DNA from 4 places in the Lysinibacillus sp. Y5S-8 genome. Region 2 is predicted to be linked to each of the others. Evidence: riboswitches for the same ligand, from Rfam matches in the RefSeq annotation. Region 2 holds a riboswitch; each other region holds the start of a gene.
The links. A riboswitch is a leader RNA that binds a small molecule or an ion and turns the genes downstream of it on or off. The one in region 2 is predicted to bind S-adenosylmethionine.
Positions count from the first base shown of each region.

Region 1: it holds a riboswitch for S-adenosylmethionine, as region 2 does, so the genes downstream of both, V6670_RS00975 (ATP-binding cassette domain-containing protein) here and V6670_RS20085 (bifunctional homocysteine S-methyltransferase/methylenetetrahydrofolate reductase) in region 2, are expected to answer to the same signal.
Region 3: it holds a riboswitch for S-adenosylmethionine, as region 2 does, so the genes downstream of both, V6670_RS08500 (YezD family protein) here and V6670_RS20085 (bifunctional homocysteine S-methyltransferase/methylenetetrahydrofolate reductase) in region 2, are expected to answer to the same signal.
Region 4: it holds a riboswitch for S-adenosylmethionine, as region 2 does, so the genes downstream of both, metA (homoserine O-succinyltransferase) here and V6670_RS20085 (bifunctional homocysteine S-methyltransferase/methylenetetrahydrofolate reductase) in region 2, are expected to answer to the same signal.

Region 1 is NZ_CP145889.1:192,541-196,712, reverse strand. Features, by position in the region: gene V6670_RS00980 (CaiB/BaiF CoA-transferase family protein) at 215-1,399, shown strand; SAM riboswitch class I at 1,655-1,763, shown strand; gene V6670_RS00975 (ATP-binding cassette domain-containing protein) at 1,872-2,897, shown strand; gene V6670_RS00970 (methionine ABC transporter permease) at 2,887-3,549, shown strand; gene V6670_RS00965 (MetQ/NlpA family ABC transporter substrate-binding protein) at 3,597-4,172, shown strand, end outside.
Region 2 is NZ_CP145889.1:4,105,774-4,109,945, reverse strand. Features, by position in the region: gene V6670_RS20090 (protoporphyrinogen oxidase) at 1-1,020, shown strand, start outside; SAM riboswitch class I at 1,120-1,220, shown strand; gene V6670_RS20085 (bifunctional homocysteine S-methyltransferase/methylenetetrahydrofolate reductase) at 1,312-3,159, shown strand; gene metH (methionine synthase) at 3,152-4,172, shown strand, end outside.
Region 3 is NZ_CP145889.1:1,802,768-1,806,939, reverse strand. Features, by position in the region: gene V6670_RS08515 (cold-shock protein) at 1-163, shown strand, start outside; gene V6670_RS08510 (VOC family protein) at 268-1,053, opposite strand; gene V6670_RS08505 (flavin reductase family protein) at 1,212-1,697, shown strand; gene V6670_RS08500 (YezD family protein) at 1,781-1,936, opposite strand; SAM riboswitch class I at 2,006-2,102, opposite strand; gene V6670_RS08495 (phosphopantothenoylcysteine decarboxylase) at 2,313-2,987, opposite strand; gene V6670_RS08490 (LysR family transcriptional regulator) at 3,062-3,940, opposite strand; gene V6670_RS08485 (DMT family transporter) at 4,075-4,172, shown strand, end outside.
Region 4 is NZ_CP145889.1:2,460,791-2,464,962, reverse strand. Features, by position in the region: gene V6670_RS12000 (TrmB family transcriptional regulator) at 1-632, shown strand, start outside; gene V6670_RS11995 (hypothetical protein) at 782-1,039, shown strand; gene V6670_RS11990 (nucleotide excision repair endonuclease) at 1,092-1,517, opposite strand; SAM riboswitch class I at 1,667-1,777, shown strand; gene metA (homoserine O-succinyltransferase) at 1,887-2,822, shown strand; gene V6670_RS11980 (endospore germination permease) at 2,863-4,011, opposite strand; gene V6670_RS11975 (hypothetical protein) at 4,041-4,172, opposite strand, start outside.

The DNA.
Region 1 (4,172 bases), 760 kb from region 2:
TTCTGACATATAAAAGTTGGAATGTTTATCTTATAATGAAAAATAGCATAGGCAAGTTAAGGTTTATTCTGTTATAATACTCTTTAAAATAAAATAAACTGTATTAATACAGAATCGAACGTTACGCTTTTCACAAAATGGGGATTATGAGAAAAGCGCTACGCTTCCATCGATGGGATGGTCGTGTAGCCTACACAAAAAGGGGTTGGAAGATTTGGGCATTTTACAGGGGTTAAAAATTCTCGATTTTTCTGCATTACTACCAGGGCCAATGGCGACAATGATTTTTGCTGATTTAGGAGCAGATGTCATCCATGTTGAATCTTCAAAGCGCGTTGATATAACACGAATTATGCCTCCCTATGATGAAGATCATGAGGCTTACATTCATCAACATTTAAATCGATCTAAAAAATCAATTACATTAAATCTTAAATCACCAGAGGCTATAGACATTGTAAAATCACTGGTGCAAGAGTATGACGTTATTATCGAAGGTTTTCGGCCTGGTGTCATGCAACGCCTTGGCATCGGCTATGAAGCTCTAAAGGAAATAAATCCAAAGGTTATCTATTGTGCGATTACTGGTTACGGACAAACTGGACCTTATAGCAATCGACCTGGACACGATAATAACTATTTATCTTTAGCAGGCTTACTCGATTATTCACGCCATAAGGATAAAAAGCCTGTATCCATGGGGGTTCAACTAGCTGATATAGCTGGAGGGACAATGCATGCAGCAATTGGGGTACTGGCTGCTGCCCTCCATCGTGAAAAAACAGGCGAAGGACAATTCATAGATATTAGTATGACAGATGCTGTCTTTTCGCTGAATACTATGTATGGTGCTGCGTTTATTGGGGGTGGTCGTGTACCACAGCCAGAGCAAGAAATTTTAAATGGAGGCAGTTACTATGATTTTTACAAAACAAAAGATGGACGCTTCTTCTCTGTCGGTAGTTTAGAACCTCAATTTCGTAAACTGCTCTGTGAAGCACTCGACATTCCTGAGTTGATTGATAATACCTTTAATGATTCTTACTATACGCAAATACGCTTTAAAGAGGCTGTTCATGATGCCTTTCTATCAAAGACATATGAGGAATGGCTTGAGGTATTTAACGAGGATTTTGAAGGTTGTGTAGAGCCTGTACTCACTTTTCCAGAAGCATGTGAGCATCCACAGCTGAAGGCTCGCGGCATGATTGTCGATATTCCAAAAAGCGATGGCACCATGCAACAGCAAATTGCTTCTGCCTTTAAATTTGATGGCACTGAGCCTGAGTACAAGTATGTCGGTGCCAAGCTTGGAGAGCATAATGAGGAAGTATTGACTGCACTTGGCTATAGTGATGAACAAATTGCTAGTTTACGGGAAAAGGGCGTTTTAGAATAACGGAAAGGTTCAATTTGGAAGTAGGCAATTTTCAAATTGAACCTTTTTTATGGCTGCCTGCTCATTGACATCCTCAGTAACATAAGCATAAATTATTTCACTAGAAAAAACGTGGCTACCAATGTACCCCTGCTGTTATTACAGTAAATGAATTTATTTTTCTAATAAAACTTTTTAAAAGAAATGTTGACATATAATTCATCAAGCATTATAGTATTGTTTAAATCTTAACAGACAATTAAATACGATAATTTCTTCTTATCCAGAGAGACTGAGGGACAGGCCCAATGAAGTCTCGGCAGCGGGTTATTAACATAATACCGTGCCAATTCCTGCAAATGTACTTACATTTGAAAGATGAGAAGGAAGTAGTTTCTTCAATAGTGAGGACCTTCCTTTTTTTCTTAATCGATAAGAACAAAAGGAAGGTCCTTTTTGTTCTTTATATTTAAATAGGGAGTTGAGCAAGTAAATGATTGAATTTCAAAATGTAGCGAAAACCTTTAAATTTGGTGATCGTGAAGTGAATGCAGTGAAAGATGTATCTCTTTCAATTCAGCAGGGAGAGATTTTTGGAATTATTGGATTTAGTGGTGCAGGAAAGAGCACATTATTGCGGCTTGTGAATCTATTAGAGAGTCCAACCCATGGCGCTGTTCAAGTACAAGGTGTTGATATTAATTCGCTCACACCAAAAGAGGTAAGAAAGCTGAGAAGAAGAATCGGCATGATTTTTCAAAATTTCAACTTATTTTCCTCAAGAACGGTAGCTGGAAATGTAGCCTATCCACTTAAGCTGGCGGGCGTGCCTAAAAAAGAAATTAATGAAAGAGTTGCAGAACTTCTTAGCTTTGTTGGTCTTACAGAAAAAGCGAACGATTACCCTGAGCAATTATCTGGAGGCCAAAAACAGCGGGTTGGAATTGCGAGGGCGCTTGCTACCTCCCCTGATATATTAATTTGTGATGAAGCAACGTCAGCGCTCGACCCGGATACAACTGGGGAAATTCTTCGCCTTCTCAAAAAAGTAAACAAGGATTTAGGAATCACTATTTTGCTAATCACACATGAGATGAATGTCATCCAACAAATATGTGACAGAGTAGCAGTCATGGAAAATGGAGCAGTAATTGAATCTAATTCAGTTTTTGATATTTTTACAAATCCACAGCATTTAACAACTCAACGGTTTATTCAATCGGTTCAGCAAGATCGACCATCTGCATCTCTATTAGAGGAATGGAGAAAAAAAGGCGGCAAAAATTTATACCGTGTTATTTTTAAAGGTGATATTGCTAGCGATCCTATCCTTTCTCGCGTAACAAGAAAATTTGACGTGGATGTTAATATCGTCTATGGCTCTGTCCGAGAAATTCAAGAGAAGTTCTATGGGAACTTGCTCGTCTCATTTGAGGGCCGTAGCGATAAAATACCTAGTGTTCTTACTGAATTACAAGATATTGTAACTGTTGAGGAGGTAAAATTCAATGAAGGTTGATTGGACGACTTTTTGGCCCCGTATTTTTGAATCTACGGGTGAAACGATTTTAATGGTTATTATAACCCTTATCTTTGGTTCTATTCTCGGTATAACAATAGGTTTACTACTATATGTGACACGAAAAGGAAATATTTTAGAGAACAAATTCGTGTTCCAATTGTTAAATTTTTTAATTAATATTATTCGCCCAGTTCCATTTATTATTTTTCTAGTGGCCATTAGCCCATTAACAAGAATGGTTGTTGGAACAACGATTGGTACGTGGGCAGCGATCTTTCCGATGACGATTGCCTCATCATTTGGTATTGCGAGAGTAGTAGAGAATAACTTAGTTAGCATAGACCCAGGGGTAATTGAAGCCGCAAAGGCAATGGGAGCAAGTCCTCTACAAATTATTTTTACTGTATTAATTCCAGAGGCACTTGGACCGTTAATTTTAGGCTTAACGTTTGTGACAGTCGGTTTAATAGATTTCTCTGCAATGGCTGGTACAGTTGGCGGAGGCGGTTTAGGTCATATTGCAATGACATATGGTTATCAACGCTTTGATGGAAGTGTCATGCTTGTGACCGTTATTATTCTTATTATTCTTGTACAAATTGCGCAGTGGATTGGGAATAAGCTATCAAGAAAAATTATGCGACGGTAAGAAGGACATTTTTCATTTGAATAAAACAACGAAAGAGGAGATCAATAATGAAAAAGTGGTTTAGTATTTTATTAGTTTTAACAGCCGTATTAGCATTGGCTGCCTGTGGGTCTGATTCAGCTACAGATAATGCTAAAAAAGAAGAAAAAGTAAAGATTGGTGTAACTGGAACAGATGGTGAAGTATGGCCGATTTTAAAAGAGAAAGCTAAAAAGGAAGGGATTGAAATTGAGCTTGTTGAGTTCTCTGACTATACATTGCCGAATCAGGCATTAGCAAATAAAGAAATTGATATTAATTCCTTTCAGCATATCGCATTTCTAACACAATTTACTAAAGAAAATAATGTCGATTTAGTTCCAATTGGTGCTACTGTTATTGCTCCAATGGGAATATATTCAGAAAAAGTGAAGGATGTTAACGAAATTAAAAAAGGTGACAAAATTGCCATCCCTGATGACCCTTCCAACCAAGCTCGTGCATTAAGATTATTAGAATCAGCTGGCTTAATTAAATTGGCAGATGATTTTGGTCTCTTCGGTGACCCAAGTAAAATCGTCGACAACCCGAAAGATTTAGACATTTTACCGATTGTAGCTCAACAAACACCACGTGTATTACCA
Region 2 (4,172 bases):
CAAGGTAAACAAGATGCATTAAAAGATTTGACTTTACCAAACAAAGACTTCACAAAGGAAAGTTCAATTGGAGAGTTTTTAACCTATTATTTAGGGGAAGAGCTTGTGAAAAATCAAATTGCACCCGTTCTTGCAGGTGTTTATTCAGGGGATTTACACCAGCTTTCGATTGCCTCTACTTTACCGTACTTGATTGACTATAAGAACGAGTATGGAAGTATCATAAAAGGCTTTGATGCGAATCGTGAGCAATTTGCTAAAGCAGCCAATAAAAAGTTTATATCGTTCAAAAACGGTTTATCTTCTCTAATTGATCGTCTCGAACAAACATTAACTGATGTAGAGATCATCAAGGGTGTCGCAACTGTCAATGTTCAAAAGCAAGAAAACCACTATTCAATTGCCTTAGCTAATGGTGAAAGCATCGAGACAGATTATGTCGTTTTAGCACTGCCGAATGAGGCTGTTCAAGGCCTACTACAGGATGAATCATTAAACCGTTATTTTGACCAATTTACGACAGCTTCAGCAATTACGATCTATTTAGGTTTTGATGTACCAGACTCTAGATTGCCAGCAGATGGAACGGGCTATATTGTCTCACATAATTCTGACGTTACATGTAATGCTGCAACTTGGACAAGTCGTAAATGGAGGCATACATCAAGAGATCATAAATTACTTGTGCGACTCTTTTATAAAAGCATCAATCCAGCATATGAGCAACTCCGTGCCATGTCTGACGAAGAATTAGCAGCGGTTGCTTTAGAGGATGTGCGCAAGAGCCTAGGAATAGAGGAACAGCCAACAGTTATTAATGTCACAAAATGGATTGATCAAATGCCAAAATATGATCTAGCTCACCGTGAAGCATTACAAGGTTTAGTTCAAGAATTACAAGAAAACTATCCTAATCTATCCATCGCAGGTTGTTCATACTTTGGGGTAGGGATTGGTGCTTGTATTCAAAATGGGAAAAAAATCGGTGAGGAGCTTGCAAAGGAACTAGCCAATTTCTAAGCTTTTAAGTGAAAAATATCTTTGTTATGTGAAATAGTCTTGACTCATTCGTCAGTAAACGATATGATTCTTTTAATTATTTAAAAAATTCATACTACATTCTTATCAAGAGAAGCAGAGGGACTGGCCCATTGAAGCTTCAGCAACCAACTTTTTTGTCAGGTGCTAAATCCAGAAGACCATTGAGTCGAAGATGAGAAGGAAAAAACAATGATGAGTCATTAAAGCCTTCTTTTTTTTATAAAAGAAGGCTTTTTATTATACAGAGATATAGGAAGAGAGGCTAGTTTAATGAGATTGCTTGAAAGGTTAAAAACGCATGTATTGACGGCAGATGGCGCAATAGGCACAGTGCTTTATGGCTATGGTTTGGAGTATTGTCATGAGGAAATGAATGTACAGAAACCTGAGTTAATTGAAAAGATTCATAGAGAATATATTGCAGCTGGTGCTGATATCATCCAAACGAATACGTATGGTGCAAATGCCATTAAATTAGCTCGCTATGGATTAGAATCGCGTGTCCAACAATTTAATGAAGCGGCGATTACAATCGCAAAGCGAGCTGCGGCAGATGGAGGTCAGTTTGTCTTAGGGACAATTGGTGGTATTCGTGGTATTCGTAAAAGTGATGCAACGTTAGATGAAATCTTAGCAACTATTGATGAGCAAGCGAGTGTTTTACTTGCTGGAAATCCAGACGGCCTTTTACTCGAAACCTATTATGATTTTGAAGAATTAACAGCTACCTTAAAGATGCTACGGACAAAGACAAAATTACCGATTATTGCGCAAGTTTCCATGCACGAACCTGGTGTTTTACAAAACGGTATGTCTTTAAATAACGCCCTGCATGAGCTAGAAAAACTTGGTGCGGATATTGTGGGTGTCAATTGTCGTTTAGGTCCACACCATACCATTCAGGCGTTTGAAGGTGTAGAACTTCCTGATAAGGCATTTATGTCAGCTTATCCGAATGCTTCACTCCTTGACTTAGAAGATGGACGTGTCGTTTATGAGTCAGAAGCTGAATATTTTGGTCGAGCGGCTGTAGAATTACGTGATCAAGGGGTACGCTTAATTGGGGGCTGTTGTGGTACGACACCGAAGCATATAGCAGCAGCGAAGAAGTATTTAGAAGAGTTATCACCAGTTCATGAAAAGTATGCCAAACCCGAGAAGATTCAGATTGTTCGTGAAGCAGAGCCAACGAAGTATGAACCTCTTCATGAAAAAGTAAAGCGCGAACGCTCTGTCATTGTAGAGCTAGATACACCTAGACATCTGGAAATTGATGGTTTTTTGGAAGGGGCAAAACAATTGTATGATGCAGGAGCAGATGTCGTCATGATGGCAGACAATTCTCTGGCTTCTCCACGTATTAGCAATATTGCTATGGGTGCATTGTTGAAGAGTACTAATGGTGTACGTCCTCTAACACATATTACATGCCGAGACCGTAATTTAATCGGTCTGCAATCACATTTAATGGGGTTAAATGCATTAGGAATTCATGATGTGTTAGCTGTTACTGGCGATCCAACAAAAGTTGGGGACTTCCCAGGTGCCACAAGTGTTTATGATGTCTCATCAATGGAGCTGATCCAATTAATTAAGCAGTTAAATCAAGGTATTTCCTTCTCAGGTAAACCACTTCGTAAAAAAGCAAATTTTTCAGTAGCTGCTGCATTTAATCCAAATGTCCGTGTATTAGATCGTGCTGTGGCACGCTTAGAGAAGAAAATTGAGTACGGAGCAGACTACTTTATTTCACAGCCAGTATATACGAAGGAAAAAATTGTGGAAATTTATGAGGCAACCAAGCATTTACAAGCGCCTATTTATATTGGTATTATGCCCGTTACAAGTTATAAAAGTGCTGAATTCTTACATCATGAGGTGCCAGGCATAAAATTATCTGAAGATGCCTTAGCAAGAATGAAGGCCTGTGGTGAAGATAAAGAACGTGCAACATTTGAGGGGATTGCCATTGCGAAGGAATTAGTAGAGGTGGCTGCGCAGTATTTCAATGGCATTTACCTTATCACTCCATTTTTACGTTATGATGTGACTTTAGAGTTGATGAAATATATTGAGCAATTGGATGAACAGAAAAAAGGGGTAAGTATACATGGCTAAGCACTTGATTGAAAAGCAACTAGAGAAACGTATTTTAATTCTTGATGGCGCAATGGGAACAATGCTACAAAACGAAAACTTATCCGCTGAGGATTTTGGCGGGGAGGAGCTTGATGGCTGTAATGAAAATCTTGTGCTTACTAGACCTGATGTAATTAAGGAAATTCACCATAAATATTTAGAGGCAGGCGCAGATATTATTTGTACGAATACTTTTGGCGGGACGCCTCTTGTGTTAAATGAATATGATCTTGGCGCAAAAGCGGAAGAAATTAATAAACGTGCCGTCGAAATTGCTCGTCAAGCAGTGGATAACTTTTCAACATCAGATTGGCCACGTTTTGTTGCTGGCGCAATGGGTCCAACAACAAAAACATTATCCGTAACTGGCGGTATTACATTTGATGAGCTAGAGGAAAATTTTTATGTACAGGCGAAGGCGTTAATTGAGGCAGGAGCAGACGTCCTTTTACTAGAAACTAGTCAGGATATGTTAAACGTAAAAGCAGGTACTCTAGGTGTAGCACGTGCTTTCGCGGCAACTGGCAAAGAACTACCCGTCATGATTTCAGGAACAATTGAACCGATGGGTACAACACTCGCAGGGCAAACGATTGATGCTTTTTATATTTCTATTGAACATATTAAACCACTATCCGTTGGTTTAAACTGTGCGACTGGACCAGAGTTTATGACGGATCATATTCGTTCATTGGCAGAGCTTTCCACAGGCTATATTAGCTGTTATCCGAATGCAGGCTTGCCGGATGAAGAAGGTTGCTATCATGAATCACCAGAATCTTTATCACAAAAATTAAAAGGCTTTGCAGAAAAGGGCTGGCTTAATATTGTAGGTGGATGTTGTGGGACGACTCCAGCTCATATCACAGCTATCCGTGAGGTTTTAAAAGATGAAAAACCACGCCAAATACCAGAGAAAACACATGGTCATGCGGTATCAGGAATCGAACCATTATTGTATGACGATTCTATGCGTCCATTATTTATTGGTG
Region 3 (4,172 bases), 2.3 Mb from region 2:
GGGTTATGGCTTTATTGAATGTGATGATGGAGAAGATGTATTTGTACATTTTACGGGCATCCAGGAGGAAGGCTTCCGTACACTTGAAGAAGGTCAGAAGGTGTCATTTGATGTTGTGGAAGGCAATCGAGGACCCCAGGCATCAAATGTTGTAAAATTATAAGCTCCAAAATTGAAAGTGGATGAGGTAGATGAATAGTGCTCAATCCGCTTTTTGACATGTTTGCACATAAAAATCCACTTCAACAATTGAAGTGGATTTTTAATTTATCTATTAATCCAATAAAAAGCACCTGGACAAACTAATGTTTCCTTTGTTCGGTGTGGATCTTTCAATGTTACACCGATTGGGCCTTCTTTTAAATGCCCTAGCGTCATGGTAGATGCTGCCGCCTCCTCATAAAAATCCAAGCGCATATTTGGTAGCTGTAGTGACACAAATTGCTCATGCTGCTCAGAATCGGGTAGCTGTAATACCTTCTGCCAAAGCTGAACCGTCTCCTCCACATCTTTGACAAAAAACTGAATAGATTCCATTGTGATGGCTTGGTTTTCATCGATTGCACCACTAGCTTTTAATTGTGTCAAACGTTCCTCATCTTCATCTGCCCATTCAATTAAGAATGGAAAATCCAATGAAAGATTGGGCATGCCAAAATGCAATAGCTTCCATTCTAGTATCGTGCCATCTGGTCTTGTTCGGCTACAGGCATCGGGACCATATACGTCAAAGCCCATTGCACGCAATCGTTGACCCTCGTCTTCAATATTTTTGGTGCGCAAGGCAATTCGTGAAAATCCTTGGCGCTCACGATCACGTTTAAACGTATAATGTAGGGAATAAGGGTACAAAGCCGCTTGCTCAAATAAATCACGATCATAAATAGCGATTTGTTCAATATAGCTTAAGCCAAAATAGCTTAGCGTATTATAAGTCCCCCACATCGTGTGTTGACCACCGTTCACTGTACGGACATTTCGTTTATTGAAGAAAACCTTTATATTTTCTGGTGATTCTACTTGATGTACCAGATGATCAAAATATAAAGTCATGGCAATTCCCCTTTCTTTCCCCCATTAGCTTTACCTGGATGTTTAATTGATTTAAAATTTACTTAAGAAAAGGAGTTACTATATGGTATGAAAAAAAGTGCAATTTACCTACTAACTCCGTTAACTAATTTATTACTAACTATAAAGAGGTGATTTGAATGACAGATCAAGTAGCTGCTTTTAAATTGGCATTAGGTAACTATCCTACAGGTGTAACGGTTGTGACCGCATGTCATGAAACGAATCCAATTGGCTTAACAGTCAATTCTTTTGCATCTGTTTCCATTGACCCACTACTTATTTTATGGTCACTTGATAAAAAATCTCAGCTCCATTCTTACTTTATGGGTGCAGAAAAATTCGCTGTCAATATTTTAGCGAGTAATCAAGAGCATTTATGTACATTATTTGCAAGTAAAGTCCCGGATCGCTTTGCTCAAGCTAAATGGTCTACTTCTACTTTTGGGCTACCGATTTTACATGATACAGCAGCTATTTTACAATGTAAATCATTTCAGCAAATAGATGCAGGCGATCATACTATTTTTATTGGGCAAGTGCTAGACATTACAAATTCTCAAAAAGAACCCCTTCTCTATCATCGCCGTCATATCGGTCCAATTCCAAAAAGCTTTTATAGCTAATTTCCATAAAAAAAGAGCCACTTGTAAGCAATGGAAACCATGCTTATTGGTGGCCTTTTCACATCGTTCAACTGAAATGATCATTATTTCTTCTGTGGAAATCTCTGCTTTTCAAGCCTATTAATTTGCACAATCACACCATCTTGAATCGTAATATTCACTTCACCAAATTCAAGATTTTGAATTGCCTTAGCAATTGCCTCTAATTTTTTATCATCTACCTTTGCCGATTGAGCCATACGATACACCCCCTCTTTATTCTCCTAGTTGTACAAAAGAGGCCAACGCATCAAACCGATTGATAGCCCCTCCTATCTCTCAGGCACCATCTGTTGGATTTGGCACCTATCTTCTCGGTTGCCGAGGCTTCATGGGGCCAAGTCCCTCCACCTCTCTTGATAAGAGTACTGCGTTTCTTGAAAATAATTCTATAATTCTGTTATCCGAATGTCAATATAAAATATTAGAAAACCTAGCTGAATACTTTGTAATAGCATCCTCTCTGCTACAATTCACTCATAATCCTATCGTATTGTATGCTATGTCAGTCTATCTAACCACAATGGCAAAGAAAAAAACTGTGTAGAAGTATGACCTTCTCCACAGTTCATCACGTTATTCCCCATGCAAACATTCCATTAAAGTTTGTGCTGTCTGTTGCTTGCCCATCATCTTAATTGGTTGCCCCTCAGCAGGCACGATCCAATGAGGCTCATCCCCGCCATATAAAGACTGCGAGCTATTTGCAACCATAAATTGAGCATGCGCTGCTTCCATACGCAGTCTTGCACGAGCGAGTAAAAAATCCTCATCATTTGTAGCTTCTAGCTTAAAGCCCACTAACGTTACATTTGGTTGCCAGCCCTTGATTTGCCCTAATACTTTTGGTGCCTTTTTAAAATGGATAATAGGTGGTTCGTCAGAAGGCATTTTCCCCGCTTCCTCCATTAAATTACCGGATTGATCATAAACCTTGTCAATAACCCAATCGGAGCCAGCAGCAGCCATAATGACAATATCGACTTGTTGTAGCTGAACCGCATGACGTACCTTTTCTCCTAAATCCTCTATACCTTCAAATTTTACCAATGTCATTTTGTCGTGGTTTGCTGGAAGCTGTGCAAAGTAGCCATGCATATATATTACATTCGCACCCTTAGCCAATGCGGCCTCTGCTAAATAACAGCCCATTGTCCCTTTTGATAAATTCGTGTGCCCTCGTACACGATCCCATTTTTCAAGTGTTCCCCCACTTGTAATGAGTACGGTTTTGCCTTGTAATGTCCCCATACACTCACCTATTTTCTACAATATATACAAATTCTATTTTAACGTAATGTAAGGATGTGCTTCAATAGCCACAATCATAGCGTACTATTTTGCTCTTTTAACCAAGCACTTAATATTTCCGCAAATTTCTTAGTAACAGGGGAAGCGTGGTGCTTCATCGCAATTCCAATGGTACGGTAGCCTCCTTGCTTTAGCGGGATTGCTTTTAACGTTGCTGGTAAATGTTGAATGACCAATTGAGGCAAAATACTAATGCCTAAATGATGGGAAATCATTGAAAGAATCCCTACCTCCTCAGAAAGCTCAAAGCGAATATGGGGCTTTACATGATATTGCTCCAACAGTACCTTTACATCATTTGTCCCTTTATAGGAAGTCATGATAAAAGGCATATCTTCTAGGTCAACAATATCAATTTCTGTCTTATGAAATAAAGGGCTTTTATCTGAAACAATACATAATAAAGGGTCTTGTTGTAATTCCATAAATTGATATTGCTCTGATTTTTGACCATTCAAGAATCCTACCTCGACTTCCCCACTTAGCAGCCATTGTTCAATTTCGTAATAATCTCCCTCTCGTAACTCTACTTGTATCCCTGGAAATTGATGATCCATAATACGAACAATTTCTGGCATCCAATTCGAGGAAATACTTGAAATAACGCCAATTCGAACTTTCCCGCGTGTTACACCCAGTATATGGGCCGCTTCCTGCTGCAATAATTCCTGGGCATCCAGGACCTGACGCATCGCCCTTAGCATGGTCTGCCCCTCACTCGTCAGTGTTACACCTGCACGACTTCGATGAATGAGAGCAAAGCCAAATTCTTTTTCTAAACTAGACACGGCATGGCTCACAGCAGACTGTGTTAGTCCTAGTGCATCCGCTGCTTTTGTAAAGCTTGCTACCTCTGCCACCTTTGTTAAAATCTCATATTTAACTAAGCTCATTCGTCATCCCTCTATATACATGAATTTTTTTAATCCTATTCATTATAAACATTCGTTTTACTAATCACAATACAAGATATATAGTAAATTTTAGTATAAAAACTGTTTTAGTACACAGATGGTAGGTGAACATAATGAGTATCCAAGGAAAAGCAAATGTATTGATGGTTATTGTCACAATGTTTTGGGGACTATCTTATACCTTTATGGTCATGGGGCTTGAAACATTGGC
Region 4 (4,172 bases), 1.6 Mb from region 2:
ACGTCCTTGTCGAAAAAGGAATTGTGCTAAAAGAAGAAACGGCTGAACAAACGACCTATGCGGCTATGCCTGTGTCTGTGTTTTTACAGCAAATGCAGCAGCGCTGGCAATCGAATTTTACATCCATGAGTGCGAAATTAGAAAAATTAGAGGAAAAAGTGCAGGAAGTGGAGCCAAAAGTAGTCATGCTAAAGGGCAAGGAGGCGATCATCAACTATTGCCAGTCACTCTTAAAAAAAGCCAAGAAAAAAGTGATTCTATCGATGTGGGAAGATATGTATGATACTTTAAGGGAAGATATTCAAGAAGTGGCACAGCATGTTCCTATTCATGGTATTACCTTATATGTAGGGGAACAGCTAGAGTCGATTGACCAGCATAGAGCTACACACTACACGAAAAAAACGTCTACACCACATTGGTTTATTTTATCGGTAGATGGTCAGGAAATGATTTATGGTCATTCTCCATCTACGCAAGAAATGGCCTTTATCACCAATGACCCTGTCCATATTTATTTGTTAGAGGATTATGTTTGGCATGACGTCCTTATCAATCGATTGGTAAAACGTGATGATCAGGAATTAGAAGACTGGATTGCTAAGGAGCGTAAAGCTTTTTTCTTAGAATAGTCATAAGGGAAGGGGAGTAACGTGAAAAAATTCGTGTTGCTAGGTTTAATGAGCTTATTAATGTTAGGAGCTTGTAACGATAAAACACCTACCAAACCACTAATGATTCGTGAGCTAACTGTCGTTCCAGACAATATTCAACAAAAATTGTGGCTAATGATAAGATTCAATTATTGTATGAAGATGACTCTACGTATTATCTTGTTTATTATTCGAAAGGGAATGTGCTGGCAAGTATTGCGGCTGAAGAAAACAGTCAAGTCATCCAACTTAAAGAAGGTAGCGAGCAACGAAAAGAGGCTCAACTCTATGTATATAAAATTATCACCAAAGATCCTGAGCTAGACACGATTGTTTTGCGAATAAACGGCGAGAGTACGCCAATAGATCGCGTAACCTCTATATAAGACAAAAACCGAAATCCCATTAAATGAGATTTCGGTTTCTTTACAAGATATCTTAATAAAAGACTTTCTCTACATTGTATTTGGAGCGGAAAGTGTTAATCGCATATGTTTCGTAAATTTCACGTTCCATTGGATCTTCTACTTCATAGACCTCAATTTTGAACACTTCATCACGATGATTTTTCATCGGAGATACATTGTCCTCGAAATGCTTTTTAATACGTTGACGAATTTTACGTGCTTTGCCGACAAATAATAGCTCATTCTTGTCATTATAGAATAAAAAAATGCCGCCTTTATCACGTGTGATTTTATGGAAGTCAATAAAACCAAAGTATGGTGTGATAGGCACATCACCAGGTTTTACTTCTTGTTCACGTTGACGGATGACTACATCAGGTTTTGGAAATTCAATTTTAATCAAAGTATTCACGTTCCTCTCTGTTACTAAAGTTATATGGTAACATAAATACGGCATGTTTACCATAAATTTTAAATGTAGAAACACTACTTATAGCAAGCTTAGTGTACATCAAATAAACGAGGAACATGCATTTGAATCACAAAATATTCTATGAATTATTGATATTCTAACTAATACATGCTACAATTCAATGTAATTAAATAATCTTATCAAGAGAAGCTGAGGGATTTGGCCCGATGACGCTTCAGCAACCTCTAACAATTGTTAGAAAGGTGCTAATTCCAGCAAAGGATTTTTCCTTTGAGAGATAAGAGTGGACGTGAAAAAATCCTTCTCATTCTATCTCGTATGGAATGAGGAGGATTTTTTAATTTGTCAGCAAGGTTTGCTAAAAGAGAGTGATCAAAGAGAGGGGAACGCAAGATGCCAATTAATATTCCGAAAAATTTACCAGCTGGAGAACATTTACGTGAGGAAAAAATCTTCGTCATGGAAGAGGATCGTGCGAAAACACAGCAAATTCGTCCGTTAAACATATTAATATTGAATTTAATGCCTGAAAAAGAAAAAACGGAGCTTCAATTACTACGTTTATTAGGGAATACACCGTTACAGGTAAATATCACCTTTTTAAATACGGCCACACATGAGTCGAAAAACGTCAGTAAATCACATTTACAGCTATTTTACACAACGTTCAACCAAATTCGTCACCGTCGCTATGACGGGATGATTATTACGGGAGCACCTGTAGAAAAAATGGCCTTTGAAGAAGTTAACTATTGGCGGGAAATTTCAGAAATTATGGACTGGTCCAAAAAGAATGTGACATCCGTTTTACATATCTGTTGGGGGGCACAGGCGGCACTGTATCATCATTATGGGATAGGAAAGGTAGAACTTTCAGCTAAATGCTCAGGTGTCTATTCCCATGTAATTACCGATTTAACAGTGGATTTAGTACGGGGCTTCAGTGATTTATTTACCGCTCCACATTCACGCTATACTTCTGTTTCGATCGACGAGGTTCGCAATCATCCAGACTTACGATTATTATCCTATTCAGAGGATGCAGGTGTGTTCATCGTCCAATCAAAAGATAATAAAAACATTATGATTACAGGGCATCTGGAGTATGATGCGACAACATTAGCCGATGAATATAGCCGTGATGTCGCAAAGGGCATAGATATCGCTGTTCCTGTGAATTACTTCCCGAATGATGATCCATCACAGGAGCCAATGAATACATGGCGTGCCCATACGCATTTATTATTCTCTAACTGGTTGAACTACTATGTTTACCAAGAAACACCATACGAATGGGATTTTGTAGATGAAATTGAATATCATATCTAATTAATAAAAAGTCTAATTTCTTTTCTCACCATAAAAGAAATTAGACTTTTTGATTGTCATTCGTTGTTTCTGTATTAGGTGTTTCGGTACTTTGAGCTTTGGTTTTGCGATTTCGTATAACTGCGACAATCAATAAAAGTATCGGTAATAAAATGGTAAATATAAAAGAAAAAATGGGCCAAATTTCATTATTGTAATTGGTTGAATGCACAATATCTGGATGAACAATTTGGGAAAGCGCAATGATAATTAGACCCATAGGTATAATGAGAGGACGATGATCCTTGATTTTCAAAATCTGTGCAAGACCGACAACGGTTGTATAGAAATACATAAATGTACGGATATAAATGGACGAAATCCACATGAAAGCCATGATGATTTCAATACGTTGCAAAAATTCCCCTATTGATATTCTTTGTGCTAGCGCATAGCTTGGAAATGTTCTAGATGCAGTATTTTCAGGTCCTAATACGAGGATGGAAAGCACAATCAACGTAATTAAGAAAATGCCTCCGATTATAGTCCCAATATAAAATCCTTTCTGTGCAGATTGCTGAACATTGACTGCAGCAGGGTATAGCATTAGTAACACCACTAGCGGAAAGGAAAAAATACTCATAAAGCGTACAATGCTATAAAACATGGATGTTTTTTTCGCTTCTAAAATGGGTTGTATATTTTCAAAAGTAATTTGAGGCGTAATACAAACAACGAAAAAGATAAAAATTAAGACAAATAGTGGGAAGAGAATTTCTGCCGACCGCGCAAAGGTCTCAATGCCTAAATAGGCAGCGTACATAATGATAATACTAAACAATAATGCAAATGCCAATGTTGGTGTTTCTGGCATGACTTCTGTCTTCATAAAGATACCAATAAAATAGAGTAATTCTCCAGCAGAAAGAAAAGTCATGATTAAGAAGCAAATTGCTGTGATTTTACCAAAAAAGCGACCGAGAATTTTTTCGTTTGCCTCTATAAAATTGAGTGATGGTGTTTGGTTGGCAAGCGTCAAAAATAACTTAACGATTAGTAAACTAAGAACGACACCAATGCTGGCAGCAATCCACGCATCTTGCTTAGATGAACTAGCAATACTTGAAGGTATGATTAAGATGGCAGTACCGATTGAATAGAGAATGGAAATTATCGTAAACTGTCTTGAACTTATCATCTCTTTTTCCATTATCCACCCTCCATTTTTCATCCATCTATCTATTTTGTTATGGCTACAATATAATCTCTAATTGGTGCAAAAATAAATGTAATTAAGTCCATTGGGCTCGGAATATGGACTTTCAACGCAATCCCGATATTTAAAGCAGTACCGATTAGTAGCAAGACAGA